Regions from separate parts of the Pseudomonas sp. HP_14 genome, predicted to be linked through region 4. Evidence: riboswitches for the same ligand, from Rfam matches in the RefSeq annotation. Region 4 holds a riboswitch; each other region holds the start of a gene.

Region 1 (4,461 bases), on a different contig from region 4:
GCAACGCCCTCGGCGTGCGCTTCAGTAAAGCGTTCGAGGACGATGGCAGAAGACGGGGCGCGCATTGGCATTCATTCCTTAAGTGCGGGTGCGGCCCGTCAGTATACGGCAGCCTTGTGTCACAGGGCTTGCACTGAGAACTGGCACGCGAATCGTGCCAGCGCGGTCAGTGTATTGGCCCGTTACTCAGAAGCTGTAATCCGCGGTCACGAAAAACGACCGTGGCTGGCCCATCAGCCATTGTTGGCCGCTGTTGTACTGTGCTGCTGCATAACGCCGATCCAGCAGGTTATTCAACTGCAGGCCCAGACGCACATCCGGCACCACATTCCAGCCCAGGTTTGCGTCCACTACGCTGTAGCCAGGTACTTTGGTGGTATTGGCCGTATCGGCATAGCGGGCGTCGACATAGCGCAGGCCCATGCCTGCATCCAGGTCTTGAGTCAGCGCCTTGCTCAACCACAGATTGGCGCTGCGACGAGGCACGTCGGTGGGACGGTTGCCTGCCCGGGACACCAGTTGGCCGCCAGCGGTTTCATTGAATTCGTCATATTCGGCACGCACTACCGAGGCATTGGCTGATACACGCCAGCCTTGGCTTAACGCCAGTTCCAGCGAGGCCTCCAGGCCGTCCGAGGATTGCTGGCCGACCTGCTGCGCCAAACGCGTCACCGGGTCAGTGGTGAGCATTTTCTTTTTTACGATGTGGTAAGCCGCCAGCGTCCACTCCCCGTGGCCTTCCCAGAATTGCTGCTTGAGACCGAACTCGGTCTGTCTGGCTTCAGTCAGGTCCATTTGCTGCTGGGTCGGATTAAGGCTGATCAGATTGTTGACCCCGTCTTCGCTGGTCGAATACTGGCCATACAACGACAGCTGATCTGTCACCGCGAAAACCAGTCCGGCGCGCCAATTGCCGCCGGTGAGGCTCCGATCGCTGCGCGTATTGGCGCGCAAGTCGTTACGGTCGAGATGATTTTGATCGCGCCGTATACCGGTCACCAGCGACCAGCGCTCGGACAGCTGCAGCCGGTTCTCTGCAAACAGTGCGAAGGTACGTGTCGTACTGTCGCTCAGAGGTTGGGTGGGCGACTGACTTTCAAAGTAGCCGTTGGCCGGGTTCCATGGATCGACGTAGTCTCCACCGACATCGGTATACGGCGAGTTGTTATCGACGCCAAAGCGGATTTTGTTGTACTCGGCGCCGACCACCGTTCTGCTGTCCAGCCCGAACAGTGAATGATCGAAGGTGAAGCTCTGGCGATCGCCAATCTGCTCCTGATCGTGTTTGATCTCCAGATAGTCTCCGCGCAAAAGCTGGCCTTGCGCGTTACTCCAGCTATAGGTCTCGGCGTTGCGCCAGTGACGACGGCTCTTGATGTAGTAAAGCTGGTTGCTGGCGCTGACGTTGTCGGTTATCTGCCAGTCGGTATTGAGTCGGGTCCACTCATCGTTGTAGCGCTGCACGGCGTTTTGCAGGTTGTAATTTTTGTTCCGCAGACTGTCGCGATAATGGCCGTCGATCAGCGGCGTGCCGAAGTAGCTCATCGGTTCGCTGTCGCCACGCTCATGGGCAAAGGTGAAGCTCAGGTTGTCAGCTGCCTGCCAGCGCAGGGCGGCGCTGAGGGCCAGGTTTCTGGAGTTGCCGTTATCCACCCAGCCGTTGCTTTGCTCCTGGTTCAGGGTCAGGCGATAGCTCAGTGTGTCGCTCAGCGAGCCGCCGCTGTCCAGCCCTGACTGCTGGCGGTCATTGGACCCATAGCCCAGGCGCAGCGTGTTGCGAACATCTCCTTCAAGTGGCTTCTTGGGGATCACATTGATCACGGCGCCTGTTGCGCCTTCGCCATACAGCACCGAGGCAGGGCCGCGAATAACGTCGATGCGCTCCACCATCCACGGGTCGACCGGGAAGGTCTGGGTGCCAGCCCCGGTATACAGCCGCGAGCCATCGAACAATGTCATCACTGAAGAATGTCCGGCGAAACCGCGTGCTGAAAGCGCCGTGTTGCCATCACCCGGCGTAGCGATGCTGGTGATGCCGGGCGAGCGGCTGACGGCGTCCTGCAAAGTAAGGTTATTACGGTTGTGGATGGCGGACTCATCCAGACTGCTCAGGCTGGCCGGGTTTTCAAGCGCGCTGATATTCAACCGGGAACCGGCGGGCAGGGCAGTGGCCAGACTGGTTTCGCCGTTGTCTGCGGTATCGATGATTGCCATTGACGGCAGGGCGATCACAGTGTCGTCAGCGGCAAAGGCCGCAGGCGAAATGGCGAAGCAAGGGAACAGCGTGATGCGCAGCGATTGACTCGCCAGGGTTTGAAACAGGAAGTTGCGGGACATACGATTCCAGCCAATGAGGAATGAATGGATCCCGGGGGAATAACGCATGAGGAATCGCGGGCGCAAAAGCCCACGGAAACCGGCCTGCGCCCGCCCACCGCGGGTTTGCCAAAACGAAGTTCCAGGCCGGTCTCCGGGCTTGCGAGGGTCATGAAACATTCACCTTCCCATGCCGGAGCACAGTGGTTTGTCGAATGCTTCGCTCGCTTACCGTTGCGGGGGCAGCGCCGGACTGATCATCGAAATGACGCACCGGCTTCCCGTTTCACCTCATGCTCGGCGGCATGAGACACCTGAAACTGGCGCGCATCTGACCACCGATGAACGGTCACGTCAATCGGCCGCACCGCGAGGTAGAGAACGTTGTGATGTCCTCAGGGTCCATTCGTGTGCGACATGGCAACGCATGGATAATCGCTGTGCGGTGGTTGCCACTTGTTCGCCATCCCTCCAAACTCAGCACATTCCTCCGCTGATGCGGCCGATCATCTTCGTCCAGTGACGCCCCAGCAATTAGTAAATGGCCATGAACCCTTTAAACAGCCCGGTTTCACGCTCCCTTCCAGGCGGCGAAACAGGCGCAGCAATCAGAGCTTTCGATTGGTCCGCGACCTCTCTTGGGCCTATGTCAGATTGGCCCGCACCCATTCGCTCGACGTTGAGCATGATGCTCAGTTCCCCGGAAAGCCTTTATCTGGTGTGGGGGCCGGATCTGCACTTCTTCTTCAACGATGCCTATCGGCCCATTCTCGGCCCCCGTCTTGACGTTGCCGTGGGGCAGAGCATCACCACGCTGTGGGCAGACGCCTGGGAGCAGGTGCGGCCCATGATAGAGAGGGCCTTTGGCGGCGAATCCAGTCGCTATGAAAATCATCCGATCAGCATGGCCCGCTATGGGGTTGAAGAGCAGACCTGGTGGACCTTTTCATTTTCGCCGGTGTACGACGAGCATGAAGAGTCCATATTGGGTGTTCTGTGCCATACGGTTGAAACCACCCACTCCGTGCGCCTTGGTCAGCAACTGAAGTCCAGCGACGAACGTTATCGTGCGCTGTTCAGTGACATCGATATCGGCTTTGGCGTATTTGAAGTCACCTACACCCATAACCTGCTGACGGCCTGCCATTTGATCGAGGTCAACGCCGCGTTCGACAACATGACAGAACTCAAACAGCAGATTGGCCAGAGTATGCGGGACATCGCAGACGGCCAGCCTGCACGTTGGTTTGAGGTGTATGCGAGCGTGGTGTTGAGTGGCGAGTCAGTTGGCTTTGACGCGCCTGCGGTTGCGCTTGGCGGGCGCTGGTATGAAATCTACGCCTACAAAGTCCAGGGGGCCGAGCACAACCGCATTGCGATGCTGTTCAAGGATGTCACCGAGGCCCGGCGAATTGAGTCTTCTTTGCGCAATACCGAGGAGTTCAATAGCCGGGTGCTGGCCAGCAGCAACGATTGCATCAAGGTGATCGACCTGGATGGCAAGCTTACCTTCATGAGTGAAGGCGGCATGCGCGTCATGGAAATCAGTAACTTCAACGACGTGCAAGGCTGCCCGTGGCCGGACTTCTGGCAGGATCAAGGGCATATCGACGCTCAGGCTGCCATTGTCGCCGCCAGAACAGGCGTCCCCGGTCGTTTCCAGGGTTTTGCCAACACCTATCTGGGCACCCCCAAATGGTGGGATGTGCAGGTTACGCCGATGTTTGATGAGGCGGGGGCCGTAGAAAAAATCCTCTGCATTTCCCGAGACATCACGGCAACCCGCGCCGCTGAAGAAGACCTGCGTACGCTCAACGCTACGCTGGAGGAGAGGGTCGAAGCCCGTACTCAGGACCGCGATCGCATCTGGCGGTTGTCCACCGACTTGATGCTGATTGCCGAATTCAGCGGCGACATCGTGGCGGTCAATCCAGCCTGGACTCAGGTGCTTGGCTGGAGTCCTGATGAGTTGCTGGGCAAGTCGTTTCTGGAGCTTCTGCACCCGGATGATGATTTGACCACTGCCTCTGCCGCGGCGGAATTGTCGCAGGGCATCAGTGTCTCCAGTTTCGAAAATCGCTATTTGCACAAAGACGGCTCGTATCGCTGGATCGCCTGGACCGCTGTGCCGGATCAATCCTATAT
Region 2 (4,461 bases), on a different contig from region 4:
CCGCCGAGATGATCACAACATTGGTGAAGTACCCCTGCAACGGTGTGTAGGTACTGATCGCGCCCACAGCCATGACCCAAGCCTTGGGATTAACCCACTGAAACAGGGCAGCCTGCATGAAGGTCTGTGGTTTGCTCTCTGCGCCCGAAGCATCCGAGGCCGGACCTGAAGTGGCGATCTTCCACGCCAGATACAACAAATAGGCAGCGCCGACGTAACGCAGGATGGTGTACAGCAGCGGATAAGTCTGAAAAGCAGCGCCCAGTCCAAGACCGACCGCCAGTACCAGGCTGAAAAACCCGCAACTGATCCCCAACATATGCGGCACAGTCCGGCTGAATCCGAAATTCACCCCCGAGGCCAGCAGCATCATGTTGTTAGGACCGGGCGTGATGGACGTGACAAAGGCGAACAACGCAAAAGCGAGCAGCAGGTCAAGGGAGAACGGCATGGAGCGATCCAGACATCTAAAGGGCAGGCCTTCACCCTATCGAATCGGCAACCAGAAACACACGAACAGTCAGACGAAAATACAACCGGTACAGTTTTGAACGAAAACAGTTTCGTCCATCACTGTACTTAAACCATCAACCTTGGCGATCCTGACTAGCCTGTACGTTCTCAGCGCTGATCTCGCCGCGATTATCGAAGTCGCGCACGGCTTGCATTTGCGGCTCGGCCAACAGTTTTGCTTTGGCGACCTGATACTCATCAAAGGAAAGACCACGGCGATTCAAATCTTCCAGGGCCAACTGATGAGTTTCCTCGGCAGTGTAAGGACGCAGTTCAACGGCGTGGTGAGTGGAGCAACCGGAGACAACTGCAACGGTCAACAACAGGGCAAAAGCGTAAATGCGGTTCATGAGAGCCTCCGGGATCGGGTTCATTTCGGGAATGAACAAAGGTTACGCCCGGCGGCGTTTACGCAGAAATCACTGCTCTTGATAGTCGGTATTGGGTGGGGAGAATCGTTGGAAATCCATTGCCTGCTGAACCGATATCGCGAGCAAGCTCGGCTCCTACAGGTTTAGCGCGATCCTGTAGGAGCCGAGCTTGCTCGCGATGAAGGCTGTGCGGCTAGCCCATCAAGCCCGCCACTTACCCCAATACTCCAGCGACGTCCGCCACAGGCAGATGCCGATGAAGTAAGCCGACATCGTGAACCACACCCCCATCACCACAGGCCCGTTGTGCGGATGATTGATGATCAGCAAGGCGCTGGTGATCAGCCATACGGTGGTCACCAGGATATTCAACGGCATGAAACGACGCACCCGGAAAGGATGCAGGAACTTCATGCGCGTCACGGTCAGCAATGCCAGACCGATAATCGTCAGGAAGGTCACCCACGGGGTCGGCTGAATGATGTACAGGCACAATGCGACCACATTCCACGCTGCCGGGAAGCCCTGAAAGTAATTGTCCTTGCTCTTCATCTCCAGATTGCAGAAACAGAAAAGCGATGAAATCAGAATGATCGCCGTGCTCAGCAGCAGCGTATAAGGCGGCAGCGGGATATAGCTGTAAATGAACAGCGCCGGGATAAACACGTAAGTGAGGTAATCAATCACCAGGTCCAGCACCGAACCGTCAAAACCCGGTAGCACCGACTGCACATTGAATTTGCGCGCCAGCGAGCCATCCACGCCGTCCACTGCCAGCGCCAGCCCCAGCCACAACAGGCAGGCCTTGGCCTGATTATCGAACAGGGCAATGGTCGCAAGGAATGCGATGACCACGCCGGTGGCGGTAAAACCGTGGGCACCCCAGGCTTTCAGCCAGGCCACTCGTTGAGTCGATATCACAGGAAAATGTCTCCAGAAGATGTAGCGGACCAGTGTAGGCGTGGCCAAGGGCTGTTTCTGTCTTTTATTACCAGCCGTGACAAACCGGGAACAGCGTATAGATTGCACTATCGACCGGCCATCAGGCGAGAAGGTTCACCCGTGCGCGGTGATTACTCCCGACCCGTTGCCGTTTGCATCATGCGCTGCCCCGCCCAAACGTACGATAAAAAAATATCCGAGGGCGACCGGCGCAGTAAAAATCCCCACTCTTTTGAGCATATCCATTACCATGCCGCCCGTCGGTTTCCAAACGGGATTAATAGGGAATCCGTGATGCCCCCGAGGCATCAACCGGAACTGCCCCCGCAACTGTAGGTGCTGAGCCCTGCTCCATCAATGCCACTGGGTCATCACCCGGGAAGGCCGGAGCGCGGCGATGAAGCGCCAGTCAGGAGACCTGCCGACATCAGGGCGTCACTGCATCGAATGCATGTGGCTCCTGGCAACTGACCCACCGGCGGGGTGTCCGGGGAGTACATCCGTCAGAACGGTGGCAGCGCCGTGACTGATCAACCCCTGCCGAACCATCAACAGCAGCGGTCGTGATGTGTATCCAGCCAGAACACCATCGTGCGGATAACCGTTCGAATGGAGATCGTTTTTCATGTCTTTACCTCGTTTTGCTGTAGTGCTCGCTGGCCTGGGTTTCTCTGCGCTGAGCCTGGCTGCCAGCCCCGCCCTCAGTACCCACTACCCGCTTACCCTCGACAACTGCGGCGTGCCGCTGACCTTCGCCAAGGCTCCCGGCAAAGCCGTGACCATTGGCCAGTCTGCGACCGAGATCCTCTACTCCCTTGGACTGGCCGACAAAGTGGTCGGGACCTCGCTGTGGTTCAACAATGTGCTGCCACAGTTCGAACAACAGAACGCAAAAATCCCGCGTCTGGCCGATAACGATCCAAGCTTCGAAGCCGTGATCAACAAGCGCCCTGAACTGGTTGCCGTCCAGTTTGAATGGATGGTCGGTCCACAGGGCGTGGTCGGTACTCGCCAGCAGTTCAGCGAAATGAAAATCCCGACCTACCTCATGCCATCAGACTGCGAAGGCAAGGACAACCTGGTCGGTGCCGATGGCACGCGTCTGCGCCCATTCTCGATCGACAGCCTGTACAAGACCGTCGACCAACTGGCACAGATCTTTGATGTCCAGGCTCGTGGCAACGAATTGAACACCGAACTGCAAGCACGTCTTGCCAAGGCTCAGGCCAGCGTCAAAGGCAAACACCTGAAAGACGCCTCGGCCGTCTTCTGGTTCTCCAGCGCAGACCTGAACGTCGATCCTTATGTCGCCGGACGCAAAGGCATCCCGGCATTCATGATGGACACCCTGGGCCTACGCAACATCGTGCAGTCCGATGAAGAATGGCCAACTGTAGGATGGGAAACCATCGCCAAGGCCAACCCGACCATTCTGGTTCTGGCACGGATGGACCGTCGCCGCTTCCCGGCTGATGACTTCCAGAAAAAACTGGAATTCCTCAAGTCCGACCCGGTCACTCGAAACATGGACGCCGTGAAGCACAACCGCATCGTGATTCTTGATGCCCAGGCCATGGAAGCGACCATTCGCACCTTCAACGGTATCGATGAACTGGCAGGCGCCATCGACAAGTTTGACCTGCACCCATGACAGCGCAGTTCGCCAGTCGCCTGTTACGCAAGATCTGCCTGCACGGCGCCTGGGTGCTCGTGGTGTTGATAGCGGCGATCATTGCCGGTATTGCCATTGGTGAAACACCGATCAGCCTGTCGCTGGTGTTTCAGGTACTGGCCAACAAACTGTGGGGCGCCGGTTTCGTACTGGACCCGATCGACGAAGGCATCGTCTGGAATTACCGGCTGACCCGCGCCCTGGTTGCCGCAGCGTGCGGTGCCGGGCTGGCGATCTCGGGTGTGGTCCTGCAGTCACTGTTGCGCAACCCGCTGGCCGATCCTTACCTGTTGGGCATTTCCGCAGGGGCCTCGACCGGCGCGGTGCTGGTGGCAATCATCGGTATCGGCGCAGGTGCCATTTCCTTGTCGGCGGGCGCATTTGTAGGCGCCATGGCGGCTTTTGCGCTGGTCGCCCTGCTCGCTCGCAGCACCGGCGCAGTCAGTGGCAGCGGGCAGATCATCCTGGCAGGCATCGCCGGTTCACAACTGTTCAACGCCCTGACCTCTTTTCTGATTACCAAGTCGGCCAACTCCGAGCAGGCGCGGGGCATCATGTTCTGGCTGCTGGGCAACCTCAGCGGTGTGCGCTGGCAATCGGTCACTCTGGCAGTGCCGGTGGTGTTGATCGGCCTGGCGGTCTGCCTGTGGCACCGTCGCTCGCTGGACGCCTTCATGTTCGGCAGTGACTCTGCGGCTGCGTTGGGCATCCCGGTGCGTCGGGTCCAGGTGATATTGATTGCCACCGTGGCACTGGTGACAGCAGTGATGGTGTCGCTGGTCGGTTCTATCGGTTTCGTCGGCTTAGTGGTGCCTCATGCAGCGCGCCTGCTGGTCGGTGTGCGCCACGGACGACTGATCCCGATCAGTGCGCTGGCCGGAGCGGTATTCCTGATTGCCGCCGACGTTCTGTCTCGCACGGCAATCAAGGGCCAGGTATTACCGGTCGGAGTGATTACTGCCC
Region 3 (4,461 bases), on a different contig from region 4:
CGCCAGCGCGCCGCCGCCCCAGCCCCGGGTCGTTCAGCGCCCGGTCATCGTTGCTCCCGCCGAAAACCCCAACCCTGCTGCCGAAGATGTACTGTTCCGTGCGCTCGGGCTGGTGGGAACCCCTTATCGTTGGGGCGGCAACACGCCTGATTCGGGTTTTGACTGCAGCGGTCTGATCGGTTTTGTTTACCGTGACGCAGCGGGTATTGCGCTGCCACGTTCAACCCGCGACATGATTGTGATGCGCGCACCCAGCGTCGGGCGCGAGCAGCTGCAATCCGGTGATCTGGTGTTCTTCGCCACAGGCGGTGGTTCTCAGGTCAGCCATGCGGGTATTTACGTTGGCGAGGGTCGCTTCGTCCACGCACCTGCTACCGGCGGCACCGTGAAACTCGACAGCCTCGACAAGCCTTATTGGCAGAAGGCTTATCTGGATGCCAAACGGGTGATTCAACCTTCGAATCTGGCGCGTAATCAGTAATACAGGTCGCAGATCACGTTCTTCCGCTGGTTTCTCATCCCCTGAGTGTCAGCTGGATTTGCACTGACTCGTACATCGTCATCGCGAGCAAGCTCACTCCTACAGTTGGAATTCGATCTTCTGTAGGAGTGAGCTTGCTCGCGATGACGTCAGTGGATTCACCGTAATCTGAAGGCATGCCCCCGATCCAGCGATCCTTGGCGCTAAGGCTTCACACCCGCCTGTTGTGCCTTCGCTCCCGTCACCCGCCAGATCTTGTTGCCGACATCATCCGCCACCAGCAAACCACCCTGATGGTCATTCACCACCCCAACCGGGCGGCCCTGGGCTTTTTCATCGGCGTTGAGGAAGCCGCTCAGGAGGTCGATCGGCGTACCGGCTGGTTTGCCGTCTTTGAACGGCACGAATAGCACCTTGTAGCCACTGTGTGGCTTGCGGTTCCAGGAGCCGTGCTGGCCGATGAACAGCCCTTCATTAAACGGTGCAGGTAAGGTTTTGCCGTCTGCGAAGACCAGACCTAGCGAGGCTGTGTGCGGGCCCACGGCGAAGTCAGGCGCAATCGCCTTGGCCACCAGCTCCGGATTTTGTGGCTTCACGCGTTCGTCCACATGCTGGCCGTAATAGCTATAGGGCCAGCCATAGAAGCCGCCGTCCTGAACCGAGGTCACGTAGTCGGGCACCAGGTCGCTGCCGATTTCGTCACGCTCGTTGACTGCTGTCCACAACTTGCCGGTGGTCGGTTCCCAATCCATCCCATTAGGGTTGCGCAGGCCTGAGGCAAAGATGCGATGGGTCTTGGTGTTCGGATCAACTTCCCAGATGGCGGCACGGCCTTGCTCGGCCTCCATGCCGTTCTCCGCCACATTGCTGTTGGAGCCGACGGTGACGTACAGCTTGCTGCCGTCTTTGCTGGCGATGACGTTTTTGGTCCAGTGGTGATTCAACGTGCCGCCTGGCAAATCGACGACTTTGGTCGGCTGAGCGCTGATCGACGTTTGGCCAGGCTGATAAGGGAAGCTGATCAAGCGGTCGGTATCGGCAACATAAAGTGTGTTGCCGACCAGCGTCATGCCAAAAGGCGAGTTAAGGTTTTCCAGAAACACGGTGCGGGTTTCGGCGACGCCATCGTGATCCTTGTCACGCAGCAAGGTGATGCGATTGGCGCTGGGTACGCCAGCTCCGGCGCGGCCCATGACTTTCTTCATCACCCAGCCACGAATGCCTTTGTCATCGTCGGGCTTGGCGGGCGAGTTTGTTTCAGCAACCAGCACATCGCCATTGGGCAGTACATACAGCCAGCGCGGGTGGTCAAGGTTTTCAGCGAAGGCCGCGACTTGCGTGCCCGGGGCGGCAACCGGTTTGCCACCTTTCGGCCAGCCGACGGCCGGAGCGATGTTGACCGTCGGGATCAGCGTCTTGTTCGGCTCAGGCAGTTTAGGCGATGGGCCGGTGCCATCCGTGACTTGCAGGGTAGAGGACTCACCACAGCCCGCCAGGCCAGCGGCGAGCACGAGCAAGACGGCATAGTGCGGTTTGAGCTTGAACATGGTCGATCTCCGTAACGGGCAGTGGTGCAGTAAGTGGTAGAGGTGCGTAGACGGGTGAGGTTCAACCCCTGTGTTGATTGACGCTCCCACCCCAACGCTCTAACCTGCGCGCTTGTTTCAGGTGCTCGACGTCAGCAGCGTTTCTGCGGGCAGGTCGAGTGAAACAGGGAAGCCGGTGCATTCGCCTTCATGCGACCTATTCCGGCGCTGCCCCCGCAACGGTAAATGAGTGAAAGTTGTGCAATCTGCCACTGTGCTCCGGCATGGGAAGGCGCGCAATCGGGTTCGCCCGCTCATGAGCCCGGAGACCGGCCTGATCCATCCAACAGCATCACGGCGGGCGATGCTCTGCGCATGACCTGTGGTCGTGCTGTCAGTTTTTGCTAAGCCTTCCGTCTGCTTTCGCGTGCCCTCAAGCGGAGAGCTGAGATGAACGAATCCCCTGAACGTGACGAACGCCATCTGGCGCGCATGCTGCGCAAGAAAGCCGTCATGGACGAACGTATTGCCAGCGCCCCTAACGAATGCGGTTTGCTGCTGGTCCTCACCGGTAACGGCAAAGGCAAGAGCAGCTCTGCGTTCGGCATGCTCGCCCGAGCCATGGGCCACGGTATGCAATGTGGCGTGGTGCAGTTCATCAAAGGCAGCAACAGCACGGGCGAAGAATTCTTTTTTCGGCGTTTCCCGGAGCAGGTTCGCTATCACGTCATGGGCGAGGGCTACACTTGGGAAACTCAGGATCGCCAGCGTGATATCGCCGCTGCCGAAGCCGCCTGGGAAGTGTCTCTGGAAATGCTCCGCGATCCGTCCATTGGCCTTGTGGTACTGGACGAACTGAACATTGCCCTCAAACACGGCTACCTGGACATCGAGCGGGTACTCAGCGATCTGCAGGCGCGTCCACCCATGCAGCACGTGATTGTTACCGGGCGCGGCGCCAAACCGGAAATGATCGACATGGCTGACACGGTTTCCGAGATCACCGTGGTCAAGCACGCCTTCCAGGCGGGTATTCGCGCTCAGAAAGGCATCGAGCTGTGAGCAGACTTTCATGAGTGAGCCGCGTCATTGTCCAGCGGTATTGATTGCCGCACCTGCTTCGGGCCAGGGTAAAACCACGGTTACCGCTGCGTTGGCTCGCCTGCATCGCAATCAGGGCCGCAAGGTTCGCGTGTTCAAGTGCGGGCCGGATTTCCTTGATCCCATGATTCTCGAGCGAGCCAGCGGTGCGCCGGTGTATCAGCTCGATTTGTGGATGGTCGGTGCTGATGAAAGCCGTCGTCTGTTGTGGGAAGCCGCGGGCGAAGCTGACCTGATCCTGATTGAAGGCGTGATGGGCTTGTTTGACGGCACACCGTCCAGCGCTGATCTGGCACGTCACTTTGGCGTGCCGGTATTGGGTGTGATTGACGGTACGGCCATGGCTCAGACCTTTGGTGCGCTGGCCTTGGGCCTGGCGCGCTATCAGCCTGATTTGCCGTTCGCCGGTGTATTGGCTAACCGCGTCGGCACTGTGCGTCATGCGCAGTTGCTCGAAGGCAGCCTGACGGAGGGCCTGCGCTGGTACGGCGCGTTGTCCCGTGAAACCGGAATTGAACTGCCCAGCCGTCACCTCGGACTGGTGCAGGCCAGTGAATTGAACGACCTGGATTTGCGCCTCGACGCAGCTGCTCAGGCGTTGGCCAGTACCTGCGAAGTCGCCTTGCCGCCTGCCGTGACGTTCGCTGCACCGGACATCATCCCGGCCCAGCCTTTGCTTGAAGGCGTGCGTATAGCCGTGGCTCACGACGAAGCCTTTGCCTTCACTTATGGCGCGAGCCTGGACTTGCTGCGGGCGATGGGCGCAGAACTGATGTTCTTCTCGCCGATCCGCGACAGCGTTTTACCCGAGGCGGACAGTCTCTATTTGCCGGGTGGTTACCCCGAATTGCATCACGTTGCATTGAGCCAGAACACGCCCATGCTGACTGCAATCCGCGAACACCACCAAGCAGGCAAGCCGCTGCTGGCTGAATGCGGCGGCATGTTGTATCTGCTGGATGCCTTGACCGATGTTGACGGGCTGCGCGTTGAACTGGTCGGTTTACTCGCAGGTGAGGCCGTGATGCAGAAGCGTCTGGCGGCGCTGGCGCTACAAAACGTCGCATTGCCCGAGGGTGAGTTGCGCGGCCACACTTATCACCATTCCTTGACCAGCACCGAGCTGCAACCCATTGCACGGGGCCTGAGCCCTAATGGCGGGCGCGGCGCGGAGGCGGTCTATCGTGAGGGGCGCATGACGGCGTCCTATGTGCATTTCTATTTCCCTTCCAATCCCCAGGCGGTTGCGGCGCTTTTCAAACCATGAGTGATCAAGCGTACAGCGCCGAAGAACGTGCTGCGGTCTATCGTGCCATCGCTGAGCGGCGTGACATGCGGCATTTCAGCGGGGGC
Region 4 (4,461 bases):
CCCCGGGCATTGGCATCCGCGTGTTTATTACCCAGCCTGGCACCCAGTACGCTGAAACCTGCATTGCCTACTGCAAGCCCGGCGAAGAGAAACCAGAAGACAAGGCCATTGGCCTGAAAAGCTTCACCGCCTGGATTGATGGTTTCAGCGAAGCATTTCTGGATGATGCCGTTGTCGATTACGCGACTGACCGCATGGGCGGCCAACTGACGATCAAGGCACCAAACGCAAAAGTGCCGACGGTCAGTGCGGACAGTCCGATCAATGACCGTATCAACTATTACCTGCAAACCGAGATCAACCCGGGGCTGGCCAGCCACGGCGGTCAGGTCACCCTGATCGATGTGGTTGAAGAGCAGGAACAACATATTGCTGTGTTGCAGTTTGGCGGTGGTTGCCAGGGTTGCGGTCAGGCTGACGTGACGCTGAAAGAAGGCATCGAGCGCACCCTGCTTGAGCGCATTCCCGAGCTGAATGGCGTACGTGATGTGACTGACCACACGCAGAAAGAAAACGCTTACTACTAAGCTGTTTGCTGTGCCGTGTTAAAAAACCCCGACGTGTTCGGGGTTTTTTGTGTGATCTGGATACCTGAGCATCCCGCGCTTATAAGCTGGAATGCTAATACTCTGTGGGAGCCGGGCTTGCCCGCGATGAGGTTGATTAACTTTAGGGGCAAGCCCGGCTCCCACACTAATTGTGCTTACCGCGCGCCCTCTTACTTCCTGAACAAATGCGCATGCCCCGCGCGGTACAGGGATGACTCGCTGAATGCATCACTGGATAACACACGGCCGACCAGGATCAGTGCTGTCCGGCGAAATCCCTTCTCCGCAACTTTAGCTTCGATATCCGCCAGAGTGCCTGTGACCCAGTCCTGATCGGGCCAACTGGCGCGATGAACCACGGCAGTCGGGCAGTCCGGACCGTAATGCGGCGTCAGTTCGGCGACGATTTTTGGTAGATTATTAACGCCCAGATGAATCGCCATGGTCGCCTGGTGACGCGCCAAGTCGGCCAGGGCTTCACCTTCCGGCATCGACGTCTTGTCCGCATAACGGGTCAGGATCACCGTTTGGGATATATCCGGTAGGGTCAGTTCGGACTCCAGCAGCGCAGCGCAAGCCGCGGTGGCTGTCACGCCCGGGATGATCTCGAATGGAATGCCCAGCTCGCGCAAGTGGCGGATCTGCTCACCGATGGCGCCATAAAGGCTCGGATCACCAGAATGTACGCGAGCCACATCCTGGCCTTGTTCATGAGCAGATTTCATCAAGGCGATGATTTGTTCCAGGTGTAACTCGGCACTGTTACTCACCTGAACGGCCTGATGGCCTTCCAGAACGGCGGCAGGCACCAGTGAGCCTGCGTAGATGATCACCGGGCAGCTGCGGATCAGTCGCTGGCCTTTGACTGTGATCAGCTCAGGATCGCCGGGGCCTGCGCCGATGAAAAAGACCGTCATGGAGACTCCAGGTCAAAGGGTGGAAAATGTGGATTATCCGCTAACCTGTTGGGCAATGGCCAAGGCAAAAGTGGCTTGCGAGGTTTTCTGGCGAGTGATGAGCAATTCGGCCGGACCCGATTGGCTCGCCGATGCCAAGGCGGCACTTTCTGCTACTCCATAACAACCGGTGTGCTCGAAAGCGATCTGTGATCGATGACTGAGCTGCGACTCATGGACGCTCAGTTGAGTGGCCGAGAAGAAGTGCAGAGGCAGATCAAGCTGCTTCGCCACCTCCAACAGGCCGGGTTCGCGGCTCTTCAGGTCAATGGAGGCGAGGGCGCTGATGGCTTCGATGCGCAGGTTCTGACGGTCAAGGCTGCGTTCGATCAGTTCCAGCAATGCGCCTGTAGAACAGCCGCGCTGGCAACCAAGGCCGACCACCAGGGTCGGCCTTATCTGATCAGACGGCCTGATCAAGAGCGGAATTGTTGCGACGGAACAGCCAGGTGCTGATCAGGCCCAGCGCCACCCAGAACAGCGCATTGGTCAGCAGCGAGGCAATCACGAATTGCGATTCCAGCGCCTCTGGAGCAAGGCTCTCGTGGACTTCGGGCTGCGGTGCGCCAATCACGTGAGGCACGACCAGAATCGCTACGCCCAAGGCTTTCAGCAGCCAACTGCGGGAAAAGACGATCAACGCCAGGGCGACAGCAGTGGAGGCCGCCGTGCCAATCCACCATAGTTGCCGCTGGTTAAGGTCCGCCGCGGCAGTACCCGGCAGCTCGGGTGGCAGGCCCAATGTCGGGGCGAGGGTAAACACCGCAAAGCCCGCGAGCCCCCAAAACACGCCTTGGGACGTCTTGCCCGGTGCCTTCAAGGTGTACAGGGCGGCCAGCATCAAAGCGAAACCTACCGCAACCACCAGATTGCCGCCGGTGGTAGAAACAATTCGCTGCCAGCCATCTTCCGGCGACCAGGCTTCTTCGTCATGACTATGTCCGGCCGGTGCGGCCTCACCGTGGGCATGTTCATGAACCTGCTCGGCTGGCGCGTTCTCGTAGGTTTCGGCCTGCAGAATCAACGGAGTGATCCAGAAGCTTTGCAGCAGGGTCAGCAGCAGGGCGGCGAGCAAGCCGGTGAATCCTGCCGTTTGAGCAATTCGCTTGAACATGGCGTCAGGTCTCAGTGGCAGGGGAAGGCAGCGCTGTGGCGAGTGTCGTGAGCGGCGTTGTGTACCGCTTCGATGTGCGAGAAGCCTGCGAAGTAAACCAGGCAGGCCCCGAGGATTGCTGCGCTGATCGCGGCGGTCAGGCGTTGGCTCTGGGTGGCTGTGCTGCTGGCGGATTGGCTGGTTGTACTGATCGACATGGCGCTTCCCTCTTGTATGTCGGCAAGCAGGCATGCGCAGCAAAATCCCGCTGACGATCGCCAGGGGAGTGCAACTGCGCCCGCCCACCGCGGGTTCGTTATTGATTTCATGTCGGGCCGGTCTCCGGGCTTGCAAGGGGCTGTACGGCTATGCGCCGCTCAACCTGCAAGAATCGCCTTCCCATGCCGTTACTTGCACAGTGGATCTGATTCTTCACTTGCTTACCGTTGCGGGGGCAGCGCCGGACTTGCACAAGCCCTAAGGCTTGAACGCACCGGTTTCCCGTTTCACCCCGTGAGGGGCACCCGTAACAAGGCGTGTAGGAGAGCATGCGCCAGCGTGGAACGTCAATCAGTTGATTGACCTGCCCGCGGTCACTGCGTAGCCTTGCGGGTTCGAGGTTCTCCCGCTGGATCCGGCATGGGTTCGACAGGGAGCTAAGACGGGAACGCGGTCGATGCCGCGGCTGCCCCCGCAACTGTAAGCGGTCATGATTTACTGCAGAGCCATTGCATAGCCACTGCTTCACGCGGGAAGGCGCAATGACTGCCCGGATATCTTCGGGGTGCGCCGCAAGCCAGGAGACCTGCCTCGATTCGGGCCTTGAGCCCGACGAATTCTCACTACAACCGGGCGGGGTGATCCGGTGGCGAATCGTATCTCTGTGGTTACATACTTGTGACCACACAGGGTTTTCGTCCTGTTTGCCCGCCGTATTGCCAAAGGGCATCCGATGAAAACACTGGCCAAACTTCCCGTCACTATCGTTACCGGCTTTCTTGGCTCGGGTAAAACCACCTTGCTGCGCCACATGCTCGATAACGCCGAAGGGCGACGCATTGCCGTGATCGTCAATGAATTCGGCGAGCTGGGCATCGACGGCGAAATCCTCAAGCAGTGCACCATTGGCTGTACCGAAGAAGAAGCGACCGGCCGTGTCTATGAGCTGGCCAATGGTTGCTTGTGCTGCACCGTTCAGGAGGAGTTTTTCCCGGTGATGCGCGAACTGGTTGCGCGCCGCGGCGATCTGGACCACATCCTTATCGAAACATCCGGCCTGGCTCTGCCAAAACCGCTCGTACAAGCTTTCCAGTGGCCCGAAATCCGTAATGCCTGCACGGTCGATGCGGTCATCACCGTGGTAGACAGCCCGGCAGTACTGGCAGGCACCTTCGCCGCATTCCCTGATCAGGTAGACGCTCAGCGCAAGCTGGACCCGAACCTCGATCACGAGTCGCCGTTGCACGAACTGTTCGCTGATCAACTGGCCAGCGCCGATCTGGTAATCCTCAACAAAGCTGACATGATCGACGCCGCAGGTCTGGCATCGGTGCGTGCAGAGGTGTCTGAAGAACTACCGCCAGCGGTCAAGGTGATCGAAGCGAGCAGCGGTCGTCTGCCGATCAATGTCCTGTTGGGGCTGGGGGCCGAATCGGAGCAGCACATCGATGGTCGCAAGACCCATCACGATCACCACGAGGGCGATGATCATGATGACCACGATCACGACGCGTTCGATTCCATCTCGATCAAGTTGCCTCAAGCTGATGAAAGCCTGTTGCTCGACGCGCTGACCCAACTAGTCGTGCAACACGGGATTCTGCGCGTCAAGGGGTTCGCGGCGATTCCGGGCAAGCCGATGCGC

What was found. A riboswitch is a leader RNA that binds a small molecule or an ion and turns the genes downstream of it on or off. The one in region 4 is predicted to bind cobalamin.
Region 1: it holds a riboswitch for cobalamin, as region 4 does, so the genes downstream of both, ACYASS_RS22275 (TonB-dependent receptor) here and ACYASS_RS12340 (CbtB domain-containing protein) in region 4, are expected to answer to the same signal.
Region 2: it holds a riboswitch for cobalamin, as region 4 does, so the genes downstream of both, ACYASS_RS07610 (ABC transporter substrate-binding protein) here and ACYASS_RS12340 (CbtB domain-containing protein) in region 4, are expected to answer to the same signal.
Region 3: it holds a riboswitch for cobalamin, as region 4 does, so the genes downstream of both, cobO (cob(I)yrinic acid a,c-diamide adenosyltransferase) here and ACYASS_RS12340 (CbtB domain-containing protein) in region 4, are expected to answer to the same signal.

What each region holds. Positions count from the first base shown of each region.
Region 1 covers NZ_JBTOQI010000043.1:102,689-107,149, forward strand. The annotation lists gene ACYASS_RS22270 (GNAT family N-acetyltransferase) at 1-65, opposite strand, end outside; gene ACYASS_RS22275 (TonB-dependent receptor) at 187-2,337, opposite strand; cobalamin riboswitch at 2,445-2,649, opposite strand; gene ACYASS_RS22280 (PAS domain-containing protein) at 3,002-4,461, shown strand, end outside.
Region 2 covers NZ_JBTOQI010000008.1:264-4,724, forward strand. The annotation lists gene ACYASS_RS07590 (LysE family translocator) at 1-451, opposite strand, end outside; gene ACYASS_RS07595 (hypothetical protein) at 588-863, opposite strand; gene pcsA (phosphatidylcholine synthase) at 1,086-1,805, opposite strand; cobalamin riboswitch at 2,071-2,266, shown strand; gene ACYASS_RS07605 (hypothetical protein) at 2,262-2,453, opposite strand; gene ACYASS_RS07610 (ABC transporter substrate-binding protein) at 2,452-3,477, shown strand; gene ACYASS_RS07615 (FecCD family ABC transporter permease) at 3,474-4,461, shown strand, end outside.
Region 3 covers NZ_JBTOQI010000009.1:39,554-44,014, reverse strand. The annotation lists gene ACYASS_RS08500 (C40 family peptidase) at 1-481, shown strand, start outside; gene ACYASS_RS08495 (PQQ-dependent sugar dehydrogenase) at 685-2,028, opposite strand; cobalamin riboswitch at 2,131-2,359, shown strand; gene cobO (cob(I)yrinic acid a,c-diamide adenosyltransferase) at 2,458-3,069, shown strand; gene ACYASS_RS08485 (cobyrinate a,c-diamide synthase) at 3,080-4,375, shown strand; gene bluB (5,6-dimethylbenzimidazole synthase) at 4,372-4,461, shown strand, end outside.
Region 4 covers NZ_JBTOQI010000014.1:25,671-30,131, forward strand. The annotation lists gene nfuA (Fe-S biogenesis protein NfuA) at 1-527, shown strand, start outside; gene cobM (precorrin-4 C(11)-methyltransferase) at 719-1,465, opposite strand; gene ACYASS_RS12330 (cobalamin biosynthesis protein) at 1,499-1,933, opposite strand; gene ACYASS_RS12335 (CbtA family protein) at 1,908-2,618, opposite strand; gene ACYASS_RS12340 (CbtB domain-containing protein) at 2,630-2,815, opposite strand; cobalamin riboswitch at 2,914-3,140, opposite strand; cobalamin riboswitch at 3,198-3,424, shown strand; gene cobW (cobalamin biosynthesis protein CobW) at 3,550-4,461, shown strand, end outside.